Regions from separate parts of the Lysinibacillus sp. RS10 genome, predicted to be linked through region 4. Evidence: a T-box and tRNA genes for the amino acid it is inferred to sense, from the RefSeq annotation. Region 4 holds a T-box; the other regions hold tRNA genes.
What was found. A T-box is a leader RNA that pairs with one kind of tRNA and senses whether it is charged. The one in region 4 lies ahead of metG (methionine--tRNA ligase), so its partner is inferred to be a tRNA-Met.

Region 1 (4,398 bases), 820 kb from region 4:
TCACGATCCAACATGTAAATTCAGAGATAGGCTCTATTCAACCTATAGAAAATATTGCAGAGATTGCAAAACAATCAAATGTTCTCTTTCATGTCGATTGTGTACAGTCCTTCTGTAAACTTCCGTTAAAACAAAAAGTGGATGCTATGACTGTTTCAGCTCATAAAATAGGTGGGCCAAAAGGCTGTGGGGCTGTTTATATTAATCCAAAGCTCCGTGTTCCTGCATTAGCACCGGGTTTGACACATGAGCGCGGGTTAAGGGGAGGTACCTTGGATACACCGGCCATTGTTGCTTTTGCTACGGCCATTGAAAATTATCAATATGAACGTCAGCATTATGAAGCATTACGTCAATACTTTCAGAAAAATTTACCGGAGACGTGTCAAATAATTGAGTGTAAGGAGCAATTGCCTAATATTTGTGGTGTATTGATGAAAAGGGTAGAGGGGCAATACGTTCTGTTAAAATTAAATGAAGCGGGAATATGCATTTCCACAGGGAGTGCCTGTGATATTCATAGTGAATCTGGTACGAAGGCGATTTTATCAATGGGCTATTCTATGGAAGCGGCACGTCAATTTTTTAGAATATCTTTTGGTCCAGCAACAACATTTGAAGAAATTGATCGATTACAAATGGTACTTTCCGTAATTTAGTGTTGATCAGAATAAAAAAGTAAAGGATAGGATTAAAAATGAAAATCTATAATAAAATAATATAGAAATTATAAATTAACAGGCATGTTAATGATTTATAAAAAGATTTTTTGTATTCATTTTTGTAGCTGATTGGAGCGAAAGGTTACTCAAGTACTTCTGGCGAAGAGCAAAGATTCCTAAGGGAAAAATAACAAGGTTGATGTTTGCCCGTAGAAAGGAGTTAGCTTATTGCGAAAATCAGCATCCTTTTATTAAATAAAAGGAATAAAAATAGCTAATCAATCTATCTGATAAATTAATTGTTTTCTTTTAATTGAACAATTGCTATAATAAATAATAGAGTAATTATTTCTCTTTCAAAACGAAAATATCTTCAAAAAGTAATAATTTCTTTTTTTTATTAAAAAGTGTTGCACAATGTGAGAAAACGTTATACAATAATTCTTGTCTTGAAGGACAGGTAATAAACTTCAAAACGAAATACATAAGACTTTCAAAATACAACGTATATTGAAAACTGTTAATAGTCTAGTGATGATGGCAAAGAGGTCACACCCGTTCCCATACCGAACACGGAAGTTAAGCTCTTTAGCGCCGATGGTAGTTGGGGGCTTCCCCCTGTGAGAGTAGGACGTCGCTAGGCATAATACCCAGGAGGATTAGCTCAGCTGGGAGAGCACCTGCCTTACAAGCAGGGGGTCGGCGGTTCGAGCCCGTCATCCTCCACCATTTGCCGGTGTAGCTCAGTTGGTAGAGCAACTGACTTGTAATCAGTAGGTCGTGGGTTCGACTCCTATCGCCGGCACCATAGTTTGAGCCATTAGCTCAGTTGGTAGAGCATCTGACTTTTAATCAGAGGGTCGAAGGTTCGAGTCCTTCATGGCTCACCATTTAATTGCCAACAAAATATGCGGGTGTGGCGGAATTGGCAGACGCACTAGACTTAGGATCTAGCGCCGCAAGGCGTGGGGGTTCGACTCCCTTCACCCGCACCATTTTTAAGAATTTCATAATTGCCAGGATAAATAAAATCTTATGCACATGCGGAAGTAGTTCAGTGGTAGAACACCACCTTGCCAAGGTGGGGGTCGCGAGTTCGAACCTCGTCTTCCGCTCCAAATGTGCCGGGGTGGCGGAACTGGCAGACGCACAGGACTTAAAATCCTGCGGTAGGTGACTACCGTGCCGGTTCGATTCCGGCCCTCGGCACCATTTTTTATAATTAGCGCCCGTAGCTCAATTGGATAGAGCGTCTGACTACGGATCAGAAGGTTGTGGGTTCGACTCCTGCCGGGCGCGCCATATTAATACTTATCGGAATGTAGCTCAGCTTGGTAGAGCACTTGGTTTGGGACCAAGGGGTCGTAGGTTCGAATCCTGTCATTCCGACCATTTTATGGGGCCTTAGCTCAGCTGGGAGAGCGCCTGCCTTGCACGCAGGAGGTCAGCGGTTCGATCCCGCTAGGCTCCACCATAAAGATAACCAGTATAAAGATCCTGGCGGCGTAGCTCAGCTGGCTAGAGCGTACGGTTCATACCCGTAAGGTCGGGGGTTCGATCCCCTCTGCCGCCATCTAAAAGGACCTTTAGCTCAGTTGGTTAGAGCAGACGGCTCATAACCGTCCGGTCGCAGGTTCGAGTCCTGCAAGGTCCACCATTTATATAATTACGGAGGTATACCCAAGTCTGGCTGAAGGGATCGGTCTTGAAAACCGACAGGCGGGTAACACCGCGCGGGGGTTCGAATCCCTCTACCTCCTCCAGTTTTATTTCTATAAATGGCGCTTGAAAAACTCGAAAAGAATATTATTAACGCGGGGTGGAGCAGTGGTAGCTCGTCGGGCTCATAACCCGAAGGTCGTTGGTTCAAATCCGGCCCCCGCAACCAAAATGGTCCCGTGGTGTAGCGGTTAACATGCCTGCCTGTCACGCAGGAGATCGCCGGTTCGATCCCGGTCGGGACCGCCATTTTTTAAAAAATATGGGTCAGTAGCTCAGTTGGTAGAGCATTAGATTGAAGCTCTAAGTGTCGGCGGTTCGATTCCGTCCTGACCCACCATATTTGCGGGTGTAGTTTAATGGTAAAACCTCAGCCTTCCAAGCTGATGTCGTGAGTTCGATTCTCATCACCCGCTCCAAGGGCCTATAGCTCAGCTGGTTAGAGCGCACGCCTGATAAGCGTGAGGTCGATGGTTCGAGTCCATTTAGGCCCACCATTTTTCCGAAGTAGCTCAGTTGGTAGTAGCACCTGACTGTTAATCAGGTTGTCGCAGGTTCGAGTCCTGCCTTCGGAGCCATTTTTTTGTGGGGAAGTACTCAAGAGGCTGAAGAGGCGCCCCTGCTAAGGGTGTAGGTCGGGTAACCGGCGCGAGGGTTCAAATCCCTCCTTCTCCGCCATTGGCCCGTTGGTCAAGTGGTTAAGACACCGCCCTTTCACGGCGGTAACACGGGTTCGAATCCCGTACGGGTCATACTAGAAAAGCAGTAGATGTAACTTACATCTACTGCTTTTTCATTGTTAAGGGAAACTATAGATTTTTTTCCTGTAGATAACCTAGAGCATAGTCGTCTAGGCTAAAGCGCTAATCCTGTAGGTCGCTTTGATCCATCGGGCAAAAGTGATGTAGCGTTTACTTTTGTTTCGGGCTCTCCAGCGCTTTAGCGCATTTGTTCTTTATGATACTTTGTTGTTCCATAAACGCCTCATTTGCTGTTTTCCCAGCCACTTTCTAGGCCAGTTATTAAATTAGTGTACGGCTCCGTTCAATTACTTCCTCCGATATCTTATCAAAAATTTTTTCTATAGGCAGAATTCACGTAGTAATCTATCCCCATTGGCATTCCTCTAACACTTGAAAATAGCTAAATTCTTTAAACGATCCGTTGTTGTGGTTTAGATAGCACCTTTGGGTAGTTGTTCATGTAGGGGAGGTGAATAGCACGCTCAAGTCTTCGTTAAGCAATCATGGATAAACATTCCTACATATCATTCGTTCAATAAATGTTGCTATATAACCTTTTGCTTTATCCTAATAAGACTACTAAAAAACATTTCTGATCATCCTCGTAACTATCAATATAAGTCAATAAAAATTGTGCAATTTCATACAAAAAATGGACAAACAAACTAAATGTAACTTAACTTTGCTAATTTCATCTTTTATTACACAAATAATCCATGGTAAATGACGATAATATTGGTATAATCTTTGGAATATATCTATCTTTCTTTTATAATGGAGATGAATAGAATTCGTAGGGGGTTATAAAAGTGAAAAAAAAGCAAAGTAAATGGATTGTAAGTACAGCATCTGCTGCATTGGTTGCCGCAGCTATTGTACCTACTGCAAGTGCAGCGAGCTTTACAGATATTGCAAAAAGTGACCACAAAGAGGCCATTTTAGCATTAGCAGATGCAAAAATTATAGGTGGATATCCGGACGGCTCATTTAAGCCAAATGCGGTCCTTACTAAAGGAAATGTAACGAAATTTTTAGGGAAATGGCTTGTATCTGAAAACTTCCAAGTGCCAGCAGATTACAATAAAAAAGTACGTTTTACGGACTTGCCTACATCTACAAAAGATAAAGAATTACTACAATATGCAGCGCTTATAAATGATACTGGTATTTACAAAGGTACTAACAACAAGTTATTACCTTCCGAAAAAATCTCACGTGAACAAATGGCTTCTATCTTAGTACGTGCGATTGAAACAGTTTACGATATCGATTTA
Region 2 (4,398 bases), 810 kb from region 4:
ATTTTCTTTTTACCAGATCAACATTTAGGTAGAAATACTGCGTATGATTTAGGAATACCACTAGAGAATATGGCAGTCTGGGATCCTCAAACAAATTTGCTAGAGACAGATCAGTTCCCAGAAAACATCCAAGTAATCTTATGGAAGGGACACTGCTCTGTACACGAAGGTTTTACAGTTCAGCATACGGAGCTTGTGCGTAAAGCGTATCCAAATATGCGCATCATTGTTCATCCTGAATGTAGCCGCGAGGTTGTTGCCGCTGCAGATGATGCAGGTTCTACAAAATACATTATTGATACAATTAATGGAGCACCAAGTGGTTCAGCATGGGCAATCGGTACAGAAATGAATCTTGTTAATCGGATTATTAAGCAGCACCCTGATAAGCATATTATCTCTTTAAATGAAAATTTCTGTCCTTGTCTTACGATGAATCGAATTGACCTCCCCCATCTACTTTGGTCCTTAGAAAGTATAGAAAAGGGGCAACCACATAATCGTATTCGAGTAGATGCTCACACTGCAGAGGAAGCACGTAACTCACTTGAAAGAATGCTGTTAAGAGCTTAAATGGTAAAACGTCTACTCATTTCTGGTAGACGTTTGTTTATTATAGCTCTAGGTGAACATGGTGTGATGTTTACTATCAATTATGCCGAGACATAATTACGTCTGAAAGCTTTAGAGGAAATTATTGAAATCTCAAAAACTATTCTTATACAAAAAAATGCAGTAGATGTAAATTACATCTACTGCATTTTAGTATGACCCGTACGGGATTCGAACCCGTGTTACCGCCGTGAAAGGGCGGTGTCTTAACCACTTGACCAACGGGCCAATGGCGGAGAAGGAGGGATTTGAACCCTCGCGCCGGTTACCCGACCTACACCCTTAGCAGGGGCGCCTCTTCAGCCTCTTGAGTACTTCCCCACAAAAAAATGGCTCCGAAGGCAGGACTCGAACCTGCGACAACCTGATTAACAGTCAGGTGCTACTACCAACTGAGCTACTTCGGAATAATGGTGGGCCTAAATGGACTCGAACCATCGACCTCACGCTTATCAGGCGTGCGCTCTAACCAGCTGAGCTATAGGCCCTTGGAGCGGGTGATGAGAATCGAACTCACGACATCAGCTTGGAAGGCTGAGGTTTTACCATTAAACTACACCCGCAAATATGGTGGGTCAGGACGGAATCGAACCGCCGACACTTAGAGCTTCAATCTAATGCTCTACCAACTGAGCTACTGACCCATATTTTTTTAAAAATGGCGGTCCCGACCGGGATCGAACCGGCGATCTCCTGCGTGACAGGCAGGCATGTTAACCGCTACACCACGGGACCATTTTGGTTGCGGGGGCCGGATTTGAACCAACGACCTTCGGGTTATGAGCCCGACGAGCTACCACTGCTCCACCCCGCGTTAATAATATTCTTTTCGAGTTTTTCAAGCACCATTTGTAGGAATTGGTTGCGGGGGCCGGATTTGAACCAACGACCTTCGGGTTATGAGCCCGACGAGCTACCACTGCTCCACCCCGCGTTAATAATATGTTCTTTTCGAGTTTTTCAAGCGCCATTTATAGAAATAAAACTGGAGGAGGTAGAGGGATTCGAACCCCCGCGCGGTGTTACCCGCCTGTCGGTTTTCAAGACCGATCCCTTCAGCCAGACTTGGGTATACCTCCGTAATTATATAAATGGTGGACCTTGCAGGACTCGAACCTGCGACCGGACGGTTATGAGCCGTCTGCTCTAACCAACTGAGCTAAAGGTCCTTTAAGATGGCGGCAGAGGGGATCGAACCCCCGACCTTACGGGTATGAACCGTACGCTCTAGCCAGCTGAGCTACGCCGCCAGGATCTTTATACTGGTTATCTTTATGGTGGAGCCTAGCGGGATCGAACCGCTGACCTCCTGCGTGCAAGGCAGGCGCTCTCCCAGCTGAGCTAAGGCCCCATAAAATGGTCGGAATGACAGGATTCGAACCTACGACCCCTTGGTCCCAAACCAAGTGCTCTACCAAGCTGAGCTACATTCCGATAAATATTAATTTGGCGCGCCCGGCAGGAGTCGAACCCACAACCTTCTGATCCGTAGTCAGACGCTCTATCCAATTGAGCTACGGGCGCTAATTATAAAAAATGGTGCCGAGGGCCGGAATCGAACCGGCACGGTAGTCACCTACCGCAGGATTTTAAGTCCTGTGCGTCTGCCAGTTCCGCCACCCCGGCACATTTGGAGCGGAAGACGAGGTTCGAACTCGCGACCCCCACCTTGGCAAGGTGGTGTTCTACCACTGAACTACTTCCGCATGTGCATAAGATTTTATTTATCCTGGCAATTATGAAATTCTTAAAAATGGTGCGGGTGAAGGGAGTCGAACCCCCACGCCTTGCGGCGCTAGATCCTAAGTCTAGTGCGTCTGCCAATTCCGCCACACCCGCATATTTTGTTGGCAATTAAATGGTGAGCCATGAAGGACTCGAACCTTCGACCCTCTGATTAAAAGTCAGATGCTCTACCAACTGAGCTAATGGCTCAAACTATGGTGCCGGCGATAGGAGTCGAACCCACGACCTACTGATTACAAGTCAGTTGCTCTACCAACTGAGCTACACCGGCAAATGGTGGAGGATGACGGGCTCGAACCGCCGACCCCCTGCTTGTAAGGCAGGTGCTCTCCCAGCTGAGCTAATCCTCCTGGGTATTATGCCTAGCGACGTCCTACTCTCACAGGGGGAAGCCCCCAACTACCATCGGCGCTAAAGAGCTTAACTTCCGTGTTCGGTATGGGAACGGGTGTGACCTCTTTGCCATCATCACTAGACTATTTTAAAGACAAGATTTATTATAACGTATTTTTGTTATAATTGCAAGCTTTTTTTAAAAAAACTTTCTTATTCTTTCAAAACTGGATAAACGTGCATTGAATGTTTCAAACATTTTGGTTAAGTCCTCGATCGATTAGTATTCGTCAGCTCCATGTGTCACCACACTTCCACCTCGAACCTATCTACCTCATCGTCTTTGAGGGATCTTACTTACTTGCGTAATGGGAAATCTCATCTTGAGGGGGGCTTCATGCTTAGATGCTTTCAGCACTTATCCCGTCCACACATAGCTACCCAGCGATGCCTTTGGCAAGACAACTGGTACACCAGCGGTGTGTCCATCCCGGTCCTCTCGTACTAAGGACAGCTCCTCTCAAATTTCCTACGCCCACGACGGATAGGGACCGAACTGTCTCACGACGTTCTGAACCCAGCTCGCGTACCGCTTTAATGGGCGAACAGCCCAACCCTTGGGACCGACTACAGCCCCAGGATGCGATGAGCCGACATCGAGGTGCCAAACCTCCCCGTCGATGTGGACTCTTGGGGGAGATAAGCCTGTTATCCCCGGGGTAGCTTTTATCCGTTGAGCGATGGCCCTTCCATGCGGAACCACCGGATCACTAAGCCCGTCTTTCGACCCTGCTCGACTTGTAGGTCTCGCAGTCAAGCTCCCTTGTGCCTTTACACTCTACGAATGATTTCCAACCATTCTGAGGGAACCTTTGGGCGCCTCCGTTACCTTTTAGGAGGCGACCGCCCCAGTCAAACTGTCCGCCTGACACTGTCTCCTGCCCCGCTAAGGGGCATGGGTTAGAATTTCAATACAACCAGGGTAGTATCCCACCGACGCCTCCTTCGAAGCTGGCGCTCCGAGATCTCTGGCTCCTACCTATCCTGTACAAGTTGTACCAAAATTCAATATCAGGCTACAGTAAAGCTCCACGGGGTCTTTCCGTCCTGTCGCGGGTAACCTGCATCTTCACAGGTACTATAATTTCACCGAGTCTCTCGTTGAGACAGTGCCCAGATCGTTACGCCTTTCGTGCGGGTCGGAACTTACCCGACAAGGAATTTCGCTACCTTAGGACCGTTATAGTTACGGCCGCCGTTTACTGGGGCTTCAATTCGCAGCTTCGCTTGCGCTAACCACTCCTCTTAACCTTCCAGCACCGGGCAGGCGTCAGCCCCTATACGTCACCTTACGGTTTTGCAGAGACCTGTGTTTTTGCTAAACAGTCGCCTGGGCCTATTCACTGCGGCTCTCATGCGCTTGCACGCTCAAGAGCACCCCTTCTCCCGAAGTTACGGGGTCATTTTGCCGAGTTCCTTAACGAGAGTTCTCTCGCACACCTTAGGATTCTCTCCTCGACTACCTGTGTCGGTTTGCGGTACGGGCACCTCTCACCTCGATAGAGGCTTTTCTTGGCAGTGTGAAATCAGGAACTTCGTCCATACGGACTCGCCATCACAGCTCAACGTTACAGTGTGCGGATTTGCCTACACACACGCCTTACTGCTTGGACGCGCACAACCAACGGCGCGCTTACCCTATCCTAC
Region 3 (4,398 bases), 420 kb from region 4:
CTGTTCATGTTCTTACCCTCTCTATGCATTGTAAATGTAACTTCCATCCCTACCTTATAGAAATGCAGGAATTCATGTATTATCATCAACCTAAATTTTAAAAGTATACTAAAACTGGCTCATCACCATAACGTGTGATTGATTTCCGTTCCGACTGGGCGCTTTGTCGCTGACGCTTCGCTTTCGCACAGAGCAGAGCTTCCTGGGACGTCCGATGATCCCCAAATAGTCGACCGACCAGCCTCCACTCCAATCTTTAAAATTAAGCCATACTCAGTAAATCGAATTTTTTTATTCTATATTCAAATCGAAAACAAAAGTTGATTTTCCTTCATTCAATTTTGCAATAACTTCGTAAATATAATATCCTTTTTCCGTTGGAAGGGTTATTTCGTTATTTTGAATTTCAATATTATCAATTGTACCATCTTCATTCTCCTGATTTACAATTATTGAAGGTGGGTTTTGATCAATTTCAATTCTTATTTTATCTCCCTTTTCAACAGTTAATGTTTCAAATTCTTCTGCTAAGCCATATTTATCAGGTGAATTAAGACTTCGAATTGTAACGTCATCATCTTTCAATTCGAAGTCGCCAATCTGCATCATGTAACCTTCATCATCTACAATAACTCGCCCCACTGGGTTTCCAAAAGAATCGGAATGTGATGAAGGTATTCCGTTACAACCAGCTATAATCATCACAATGAACATTAAATAAAACAAATTTTTCATAGCCACTCCTCCTCAACATCAATCACTATATAATAAAGTACCTTTTTTTACATATTTTATCATTGTTTTAATCAAAATAATTAAATTTACCATTATTAGTGTTATGTTTTAATCGATCAACTAAGGTAGGTTTGTTATGGGAAAAATTTTATGAGGTCTTTTCTTAGTAGGTGGCCGTTTTATATTTTATGATGATGCCTCTGCCTCAGAGATAAATGATAATTCTGGTGAGCAATTGCAGCTTGTAGAACAAGAAGAGGTAGAAACTATTTATTTTATTGAAGATCAAGATTGTATATTCTTAAATTAGTTTTGTCATGATTAGGTGAGGGGTTTTTGAAATCAAATTTGAAGGTTGCTACAGCACCTCAAATGATTAGAATCACTTGTATTCTACTCTTTTTAATGAGTGCTGGCGTGTCTGTTTCACCTGCAAATGCAGAGAAACTAAAACTAGAGAATAAGCGTGTTTATTAGGAAAAAATAAGTTTATTATTGAGCGAAAAAGGATTTCTTTGTTGCTATTTTGCTAATATATTCCAATCTTTACGGTACCATGCTGCTCATAAAAAATCCTCTCAAAAAATACATTTTGAGAGAATCTTAAATGCTATCTATAAATTTACTACAAATAAAAAAGAATCCTATCAAGGATTCTTTACTAAATATGATACCGGTGGTCGGGGTCGAACCGACACTCCAAAGGAACACGATTTTGAGTCGTGCGCGTCTGCCAATTCCGCCACACCGGCATAATGGAGATAAAAAAAATCGGAAAATCCGATTAAGAAATAAATTATGGAGGCGGCAACCGGATTTGAACCGGTGGTAAAGGTGTTGCAGACCTGTGCCTTACCACTTGGCTATGCCGCCATCATATTTGGAGCGGAAGACGAGGTTCGAACTCGCGACCCCCACCTTGGCAAGGTGGTGTTCTACCACTGAACTACTTCCGCAATAAATGGCTGGGGTACCTGGATTCGAACCAGGGCGTGACGGAATCAAAATCCGTTGCCTTACCGCTTGGCTATACCCCAAAAGTTAAATATATAAATGGGGCGACTGATGGGAATCGAACCCACGAATGCCTGAACCACAATCAGGTGCGTTAACCACTTCGCCACAACCGCCATATTACTATATATTTTATTGTTTTAAATTAAATGGGGCGACTGATGGGAATCGAACCCACGAATGCCTGAACCACAATCAGGTGCGTTAACCACTTCGCCACAACCGCCATGAAATTAATTAATTGGCAGGGGCAGTAGGAATCGAACCCACATCAAAGGTTTTGGAGACCTCTATTCTACCGTTAAACTATGCCCCTATGAATAAAAAACTGGTGGAGGGGGACGGATTCGAACCGCCGAACCCTAAGGAGCGGATTTACAGTCCGCCGCGTTTAGCCACTTCGCTACCCCTCCGGGAATACATGGTGCCGGCGATAGGAGTCGAACCCACGACCTACTGATTACAAGTCAGTTGCTCTACCAACTGAGCTACACCGGCAAAAAAAATATGGTGGGTCAGGACGGAATCGAACCGCCGACACTTAGAGCTTCAATCTAATGCTCTACCAACTGAGCTACTGACCCATATTTTTAAAAAAAATGGCGGTCCCGACCGGGATCGAACCGGCGATCTCCTGCGTGACAGGCAGGCATGTTAACCGCTACACCACGGGACCATTTTGGTTGCGGGGGCCGGATTTGAACCAACGACCTTCGGGTTATGAGCCCGACGAGCTACCACTGCTCCACCCCGCGATAATAAGGTGATTTATTTAAATAATGGTGGAGGATGACGGGCTCGAACCGCCGACCCTCTGCTTGTAAGGCAGATGCTCTCCCAGCTGAGCTAATCCTCCATCTGGGTATTGAATAAATGGTGACCCCTACGGGATTCGAACCCGTGTTACCGCCGTGAAAGGGCGGTGTCTTAACCACTTGACCAAGGGGCCTTCGTTTGGAATTAAAAATCCTTAAAGTGCTGGCGGAGAGTAAGGGATTTGAACCCTTGAGACAGTGTTAACCGCCTACACGATTTCCAATCGTGCTCCTTCGGCCACTCGGACAACTCTCCAAGAATGGCTCCGAAGGCAGGACTCGAACCTGCGACAACCTGATTAACAGTCAGGTGCTACTACCAACTGAGCTACTTCGGAATAATTTTAGTATATAGCCTAGCGACGTCCTACTCTCACAGGGGGAAGCCCCCAACTACCATCGGCGCTAAAGAGCTTAACTTCCGTGTTCGGTATGGGAACGGGTGTGACCTCTTTGCCATCATCACTAGACTATTTTAAAGACAAGATTTATTATAACGTATTTTTATTATAATTGCAAGCTTTTTTTAAAAAAACTATCTTATTCTTTCAAAACTGGATAAACGTGCATTGAATGTTTCAAACATTTTGGTTAAGTCCTCGATCGATTAGTATTCGTCAGCTCCATGTGTCACCACACTTCCACCTCGAACCTATCTACCTCATCGTCTTTGAGGGATCTTACTTACTTGCGTAATGGGAAATCTCATCTTGAGGGGGGCTTCATGCTTAGATGCTTTCAGCACTTATCCCGTCCACACATAGCTACCCAGCGATGCCTTTGGCAAGACAACTGGTACACCAGCGGTGTGTCCATCCCGGTCCTCTCGTACTAAGGACAGCTCCTCTCAAATTTCCTACGCCCACGACGGATAGGGACCGAACTGTCTCACGACGTTCTGAACCCAGCTCGCGTACCGCTTTAATGGGCGAACAGCCCAACCCTTGGGACCGACTACAGCCCCAGGATGCGATGAGCCGACATCGAGGTGCCAAACCTCCCCGTCGATGTGGACTCTTGGGGGAGATAAGCCTGTTATCCCCGGGGTAGCTTTTATCCGTTGAGCGATGGCCCTTCCATGCGGAACCACCGGATCACTAAGCCCGTCTTTCGACCCTGCTCGACTTGTAGGTCTCGCAGTCAAGCTCCCTTGTGCCTTTACACTCTACGAATGATTTCCAACCATTCTGAGGGAACCTTTGGGCGCCTCCGTTACCTTTTAGGAGGCGACCGCCCCAGTCAAACTGTCCGCCTGACACTGTCTCCTACCCCGCTAAGGGGCATGGGTTAGAATTTCAATACAACCAGGGTAGTATCCCACCGACGCCTCCTTCGAAGCTGGCGCTCCGAGATCTCTGGCTCCTACCTATCCTGTACAAGTTGTACCAAAATTCAATATCAGGCTACAGTAAAGCTCCACGGGGTCTTTCCGTCCTGTCGCGGGTAACCTGCATCTTCACAGGTACTATAATTTCACCGAGTCTCTCGTTGAGACAGTGCCCAGATCGTTACGCCTTTCGTGCGGGTCGGAACTTACCCGACAAGGAATTTCGCTACCTTAGGACCGTTATAGTTACGGCCGCCGTTTACTGGGGCTTCAATTCGCAGCTTCGCTTGCGCTAACCACTCCTCTTAACCTTCCAGCACCGGGCAGGCGTCAGCCCCTATACGTCACCTTACGGTTTTGCAGAGACCTGTGTTTTTGCTAAACAGTCGCCTGGGCCTATTCACTGCGGCTCTCATGCGCTTGCACGCTCAAGAGCACCCCTTCTCCCGAAGTTACGGGGTCATTTTGCCGAGTTCCTTAACGAGAGTTCTCTCGCACACCTTAGGA
Region 4 (4,398 bases):
GTGCAGTTGGCTCAGGTCCAATTGATGCCCTTTATTCAGCTATCGCAGAAATTACAAACATTGATGTAAAACTTGTGGAATATAATATCAATAGCGTTTCTCGTGGTAAAGAAGCGCTTGGTAAAGTAAAAATTACAATCGAGCACGAAGGCGAAAAGTATATCGCAAAAGCTGCAGATACAGATATTTTAAAAGCCAGTGCGCTAGCTTATATTAATGCCATCAATAGCATTGTGGTCGCTAAATTAACGCCCGTTATGAACTAAATGGATCAATTATGCCTCGGCATAATTGCGTCCGCTGAAAAGTGACTTAAAATCGCATTTATCTCACCACCTATAGAGGTGGAAGAATTTGTACCTGTCGCTACGCTTTCGGTGCAAAAGACATTTGCTGAAAGAAGTTAAAAGCAGTATGACAATATTGAGTCATACTGCTTTCGTATTTTCCCTATCGACTGCCTTCCACTAACTTTTGATATTCCTCTTCAATCAATTCAACATTAAGACGTTCAAACAGTGGTGTCACTTCACTAATGCTTTCTGGCAATTCGACTTGCTCACGCCACTTCACTTCATCTATGCCTAACATTTTTCTCACTTTCTCAGCTGAAAACGGTAAGAATGGATGGAGTAGCTGACCTAGATTAGCAATTATATAAACACATGTTGCAAGTGTCTGATTCCCAGCTTCCACATTGTCTTTCACCTGTAGCCATGGCTGTTGCTCGTCAAAATAGCGATTAGCTGCACGAATATATTCAAAAATAGCCTCTAAAGATTGTTTAAAATGACCCGCTTCAATATGAGCCCCAACATCATGAAACAGCTGAGTCGTATGCTTTTGAATAGTACCATCTACCTCTGCATGAGGAACTTTACTATCGAATGATTTCTCTAAAAACTTCAATGTACGATTAACAAAATTACCATAAGCGCCAAGTAACTCACCGTTATGACTATAAATAAATTCTCGCCAAGAAAAATCAGTATCACGGTTTTCAGGTGCGTTCATGGTTAAAAAATAACGAATAGAATCTGCATCATAACGACTTAAAATATACGGCACCCATACCGCCCAGTTTTGGCTTGTCGATAATTTTCGTTTTTCTAATGTTAAATATTCATTGGATACAATATGTGAAGGTAAAGCCTTTGCTCCAATTCCCATTAGAATGGCCGGCCAAATAACTGTATGGAAAGGGATATTATCCTTCCCATGCACATAATACGAAATCGTTTCTTCATTCCATAAATCTTCAATAGCCATTTGATGTTGCTTTGCCCATTCGATACTTGCTGTGAAGTAACCTGCTACCGCTTCAATCCACACATATATTTTTTTGCCTTCAAAGCCTGGTACTGGTACATCTATTCCATTTGGCAAATCCCTCGTTACAGCGCGGTCTGGAACCCCTTCTGCTAAGTAACGCTCCGTTAAACCTATAGCATTGTTGCGCCAGCGTTTCTCAGTCTTTGCCTCTGCTAAATAAGATTCTAGCCTCCCTTGAAACTGACTAAATGCAAAATAAAAATGCTCTGTCTCCTTGATTATTGGCTCATTCCCACAAATTTTGCAGCGTTTATCAATTAAATCGAGTGGATCTAAAATTGTAGCGCAATGATCACATTGGTCACCTCGTGCCTTTGCACCGCAATTTGGACATACCCCCTCTACAAATCGGTCCGGCAAAAACTGTTTATCCGTTTCACAATAGGCTTGTTCTATTTTCTTTTTATATAAAAAATTGTTTGCTAGTAGTTGTAAAAAAATTGTCTGAACAGATTCATGATGGTGCTTAGCGTCTGTTCTCGTATACAAATCATACGTAAATCCTAAATCATTGAAGCATTGCGTAAACTCCTCATGATAATGATTAGCAATAGCCTCCGTTGTCGTGTTTTCCTGTGCAGCCCGAATCGAAATCGGGGTACCATTACAGTCACTACCTGAAACATATAAAACCTTCTCGCCCTTTTGTCGGTAATATCTAGCCAAAATATCACCTGGTAATAATGCGGCAACATGCCCTAAATGCAATGAACCATTTGCATATGGCCATGCCCCTCCAATAACAATCGTCATCCTAACTTGCTCCCCTCGAAAAAATTATAAAAAAGTGTAAGGTGTGTTGATTAACCATTTTTATCTAATCAACATACCTAAAAAAGTGTATAAAAAAACGCCCTAATCAAAATTGATTAGGACGAGTATACCCGTGTTACCACCTATATTTACAAATAGCTCACACTATTTGCCTCCATCAGTGCGTCTCATTTTATTTAATCAATTATGCCTCGGCATAATTGCGTCCGGAATCGGCTTTGTGCTTAGGCCTGCACGATGCAGGTCAGTTAGCCGTTATCGCATGGATGCGATGATCTTAGGCTAACATCCCCTAAGAACTCCTTTCCGATTCCGTGACATCCGCCGGAGGCTTGAACTTCTTCCAGCGGGTGTTTAGACACCTGCTGGAAGAAGTGAGAGATACTGCCGCTGTTGTAACGAGTGCCCATCTCGTCGTAATCTACTCGCAAACTTGCTTTCGGTACGAAGCTCAAAGGTCATTTTCAAAAGGGGTCATTTACCTCATTTCCACCAACAGAGGCTCTCTATTTAACGCTTACCCAATTTACTTTTCCTTATCATCGCTTTTACTATAGATTGGCATCATTTTACTATTTTTCCTTATGAATTGCAATGAATGTCGATAAATGACTGAAAACTTTCGATAAACCATTCATAGTTCTCGATAAAATAGAAAATGTAGTCGATAAAATTTTATCCTAGCTTTAAATAGAGTAACTCATTTAAATTATTAATGACGATGTCTGCTTTTTGTAATTCCGTTTCTTGTGCGAAATCGAAACGTACTCCAACTGAGAGTAACTGATTGTCAATAGCTGCCTGAATATCAGAAGAACGGTCTCCAACAACCGATCCTTGTTGAATAGCATTTTCCTCGATGACCTTTTTCACTAAATCAGATTTATGACCACTCGAAATAGACTGAATGCTATATGTACCTTCGATAAAACGCTGTAATTGATAAGTTTCTACTATTGCTTGTAAATACTCAGTTTGTCCATTACTTGCTATGAATAAATGATAGTTTTCTGCCAAAGCCTCAAGTGTTTGCTCTGCATTTGGATACAATGCGCCCTGGCCATTACGTATTTGTTCAATAAGCTTAATATGGAATAATGCATTGCTCTCCTCACGTGTCTCGAGCGTATGCATAGGACATAACGTTTCCCAAACAACAAGTAATGGTACACCCATAATTTCTCGGTACTTCTCTATCGGTGTATCTCCCTGCCACAAGCCCTTTGCACGCAATACATCGAACGTTGCTGATAGTGCAGGCTCTAATATTAGATTTGTTTGAAATAAAGTGCCATCCATATCAAAAATAATCGCTTTTTTCATAAAAACACCCCTTCTATAGTATCGACGTATTTATTAGAAGGAGTGTTTCAAGTATTAGGCATCAAAAAATTCCATATGTGTTTTTTCCTTCTTATAGTAATCCAATCGATCCTGTAAAGTCCCTGTATGGAATTCGAATTTATGACCGTCTGGATCTGTGAAATAAATCGATTTTTTATCTCTTACATCTCTTTGTCTACCTTCCAGAATATTGACATTATGTTGGATTAGCTTTTCATACATTTTGTCAAAATCATCCTCATGGATAGAAAATGCGATATGAGTATAGGATTGATGTATTTCATTGCGTGGAATATCCTTTTCTACATTAAGAGCAAGCCACAGCCCATTTACATCAAAATAGGCTGTACTTCTCCCCTTCACCAATAACTTTGCGTCAAAAAATTTTTCATAGAATGCAATGGATTCCTCTAGATTAGACACAGAAAATAATAAGTGATTAATGTTCTGGATTGTCATGCGTATGCTCCTAACTTTGAAATCGCTGATAGAAGTGTGATTATCGCTGATAACTCGCTCACTCTTATCTCAGGATATATTTATTTTGATTTTTTACCTTTCTTTAAGCCTTTCGAGATTTGCTTCCATTTGCGTTGCTCAGTTAGTCTTGCTTGTGCATTTGTTTTTCGTTCGATAAAGGCAAGCTCTTTCTGTAGCTTAAAATAGCTTTGGAGACGTGATTGTTCTAGCACTCCATCTGTAATTGCTTGCTGTACCGCACAATGTGGCTCCTTTTGATGTGTGCAATCCCGATAATGACAGGCTGCCGAAAGTTCCTCGATATCCTTAAAGCTAGAGGATAAACTATCACCCTGATCCCATAATTGTAGCTCTCGCATTCCAGGTGTATCGATTAAACAGCCCCCACTCGGCAATACAACTAACTCACGATGTGTTGTTGTGTGGCGTCCCTTTGCATCATCATTACGAATACCTGCAACCTTCATA

Region 1: it encodes a tRNA-Met, which carries the amino acid that the T-box ahead of metG (methionine--tRNA ligase) is inferred to sense. The anticodon was not compared.
Region 2: it encodes a tRNA-Met, which carries the amino acid that the T-box ahead of metG (methionine--tRNA ligase) is inferred to sense. The anticodon was not compared.
Region 3: it encodes a tRNA-Met, which carries the amino acid that the T-box ahead of metG (methionine--tRNA ligase) is inferred to sense. The anticodon was not compared.

Annotation. Positions count from the first base shown of each region.
Region 1 covers NZ_CP167122.1:991,959-996,356, forward strand. Annotated here, with positions in the region: gene ACB089_RS05135 (cysteine desulfurase family protein) at 1-659, shown strand, start outside; rRNA gene rrf (5S ribosomal RNA) at 1,190-1,305, shown strand; tRNA gene ACB089_RS05145 (tRNA-Val) at 1,316-1,391, shown strand; tRNA gene ACB089_RS05150 (tRNA-Thr) at 1,395-1,470, shown strand; tRNA gene ACB089_RS05155 (tRNA-Lys) at 1,477-1,552, shown strand; tRNA gene ACB089_RS05160 (tRNA-Leu) at 1,573-1,657, shown strand; tRNA gene ACB089_RS05165 (tRNA-Gly) at 1,706-1,780, shown strand; tRNA gene ACB089_RS05170 (tRNA-Leu) at 1,786-1,874, shown strand; tRNA gene ACB089_RS05175 (tRNA-Arg) at 1,888-1,964, shown strand; tRNA gene ACB089_RS05180 (tRNA-Pro) at 1,978-2,054, shown strand; tRNA gene ACB089_RS05185 (tRNA-Ala) at 2,061-2,136, shown strand; tRNA gene ACB089_RS05190 (tRNA-Met) at 2,162-2,235, shown strand; tRNA gene ACB089_RS05195 (tRNA-Ile) at 2,243-2,319, shown strand; tRNA gene ACB089_RS05200 (tRNA-Ser) at 2,333-2,425, shown strand; tRNA gene ACB089_RS05205 (tRNA-Met) at 2,476-2,550, shown strand; tRNA gene ACB089_RS05210 (tRNA-Asp) at 2,555-2,630, shown strand; tRNA gene ACB089_RS05215 (tRNA-Phe) at 2,646-2,721, shown strand; tRNA gene ACB089_RS05220 (tRNA-Gly) at 2,727-2,800, shown strand; tRNA gene ACB089_RS05225 (tRNA-Ile) at 2,802-2,878, shown strand; tRNA gene ACB089_RS05230 (tRNA-Asn) at 2,883-2,959, shown strand; tRNA gene ACB089_RS05235 (tRNA-Ser) at 2,969-3,059, shown strand; tRNA gene ACB089_RS05240 (tRNA-Glu) at 3,062-3,133, shown strand; gene ACB089_RS05245 (S-layer homology domain-containing protein) at 3,934-4,398, shown strand, end outside.
Region 2 covers NZ_CP167122.1:984,128-988,525, reverse strand. Annotated here, with positions in the region: gene nadA (quinolinate synthase NadA) at 1-573, shown strand, start outside; tRNA gene ACB089_RS05115 (tRNA-Glu) at 769-840, opposite strand; tRNA gene ACB089_RS05110 (tRNA-Ser) at 843-933, opposite strand; tRNA gene ACB089_RS05105 (tRNA-Asn) at 943-1,019, opposite strand; tRNA gene ACB089_RS05100 (tRNA-Ile) at 1,024-1,100, opposite strand; tRNA gene ACB089_RS05095 (tRNA-Gly) at 1,102-1,175, opposite strand; tRNA gene ACB089_RS05090 (tRNA-Phe) at 1,181-1,256, opposite strand; tRNA gene ACB089_RS05085 (tRNA-Asp) at 1,272-1,347, opposite strand; tRNA gene ACB089_RS05080 (tRNA-Met) at 1,352-1,426, opposite strand; tRNA gene ACB089_RS05075 (tRNA-Met) at 1,472-1,546, opposite strand; tRNA gene ACB089_RS05070 (tRNA-Ser) at 1,599-1,691, opposite strand; tRNA gene ACB089_RS05065 (tRNA-Ile) at 1,705-1,781, opposite strand; tRNA gene ACB089_RS05060 (tRNA-Met) at 1,789-1,862, opposite strand; tRNA gene ACB089_RS05055 (tRNA-Ala) at 1,888-1,963, opposite strand; tRNA gene ACB089_RS05050 (tRNA-Pro) at 1,970-2,046, opposite strand; tRNA gene ACB089_RS05045 (tRNA-Arg) at 2,060-2,136, opposite strand; tRNA gene ACB089_RS05040 (tRNA-Leu) at 2,150-2,238, opposite strand; tRNA gene ACB089_RS05035 (tRNA-Gly) at 2,244-2,318, opposite strand; tRNA gene ACB089_RS05030 (tRNA-Leu) at 2,367-2,451, opposite strand; tRNA gene ACB089_RS05025 (tRNA-Lys) at 2,472-2,547, opposite strand; tRNA gene ACB089_RS05020 (tRNA-Thr) at 2,554-2,629, opposite strand; tRNA gene ACB089_RS05015 (tRNA-Val) at 2,633-2,708, opposite strand; rRNA gene rrf (5S ribosomal RNA) at 2,719-2,834, opposite strand; rRNA gene ACB089_RS05005 (23S ribosomal RNA) at 2,952-4,398, opposite strand, start outside.
Region 3 covers NZ_CP167122.1:596,555-600,952, reverse strand. Annotated here, with positions in the region: gene thpR (RNA 2',3'-cyclic phosphodiesterase) at 1-47, opposite strand, end outside; gene ACB089_RS03110 (hypothetical protein) at 292-735, opposite strand; gene ACB089_RS03105 (hypothetical protein) at 1,072-1,212, shown strand; tRNA gene ACB089_RS03100 (tRNA-Leu) at 1,407-1,487, opposite strand; tRNA gene ACB089_RS03095 (tRNA-Cys) at 1,535-1,608, opposite strand; tRNA gene ACB089_RS03090 (tRNA-Gly) at 1,617-1,691, opposite strand; tRNA gene ACB089_RS03085 (tRNA-Gln) at 1,698-1,772, opposite strand; tRNA gene ACB089_RS03080 (tRNA-His) at 1,790-1,865, opposite strand; tRNA gene ACB089_RS03075 (tRNA-His) at 1,900-1,975, opposite strand; tRNA gene ACB089_RS03070 (tRNA-Trp) at 1,992-2,065, opposite strand; tRNA gene ACB089_RS03065 (tRNA-Tyr) at 2,079-2,162, opposite strand; tRNA gene ACB089_RS03060 (tRNA-Thr) at 2,172-2,247, opposite strand; tRNA gene ACB089_RS03055 (tRNA-Phe) at 2,258-2,333, opposite strand; tRNA gene ACB089_RS03050 (tRNA-Asp) at 2,350-2,425, opposite strand; tRNA gene ACB089_RS03045 (tRNA-Met) at 2,430-2,504, opposite strand; tRNA gene ACB089_RS03040 (tRNA-Val) at 2,530-2,605, opposite strand; tRNA gene ACB089_RS03035 (tRNA-Glu) at 2,624-2,698, opposite strand; tRNA gene ACB089_RS03030 (tRNA-Ser) at 2,729-2,820, opposite strand; tRNA gene ACB089_RS03025 (tRNA-Asn) at 2,826-2,902, opposite strand; rRNA gene rrf (5S ribosomal RNA) at 2,919-3,034, opposite strand; rRNA gene ACB089_RS03015 (23S ribosomal RNA) at 3,152-4,398, opposite strand, start outside.
Region 4 covers NZ_CP167122.1:173,646-178,043, reverse strand. Annotated here, with positions in the region: gene ACB089_RS01040 (2-isopropylmalate synthase) at 1-266, shown strand, start outside; gene metG (methionine--tRNA ligase) at 451-2,085, opposite strand; T-box leader at 2,200-2,658, opposite strand; gene ACB089_RS01030 (HAD hydrolase-like protein) at 2,782-3,429, opposite strand; gene fosM (FosM family fosfomycin resistance protein) at 3,484-3,909, opposite strand; gene rsgA (ribosome small subunit-dependent GTPase A) at 3,990-4,398, opposite strand, start outside.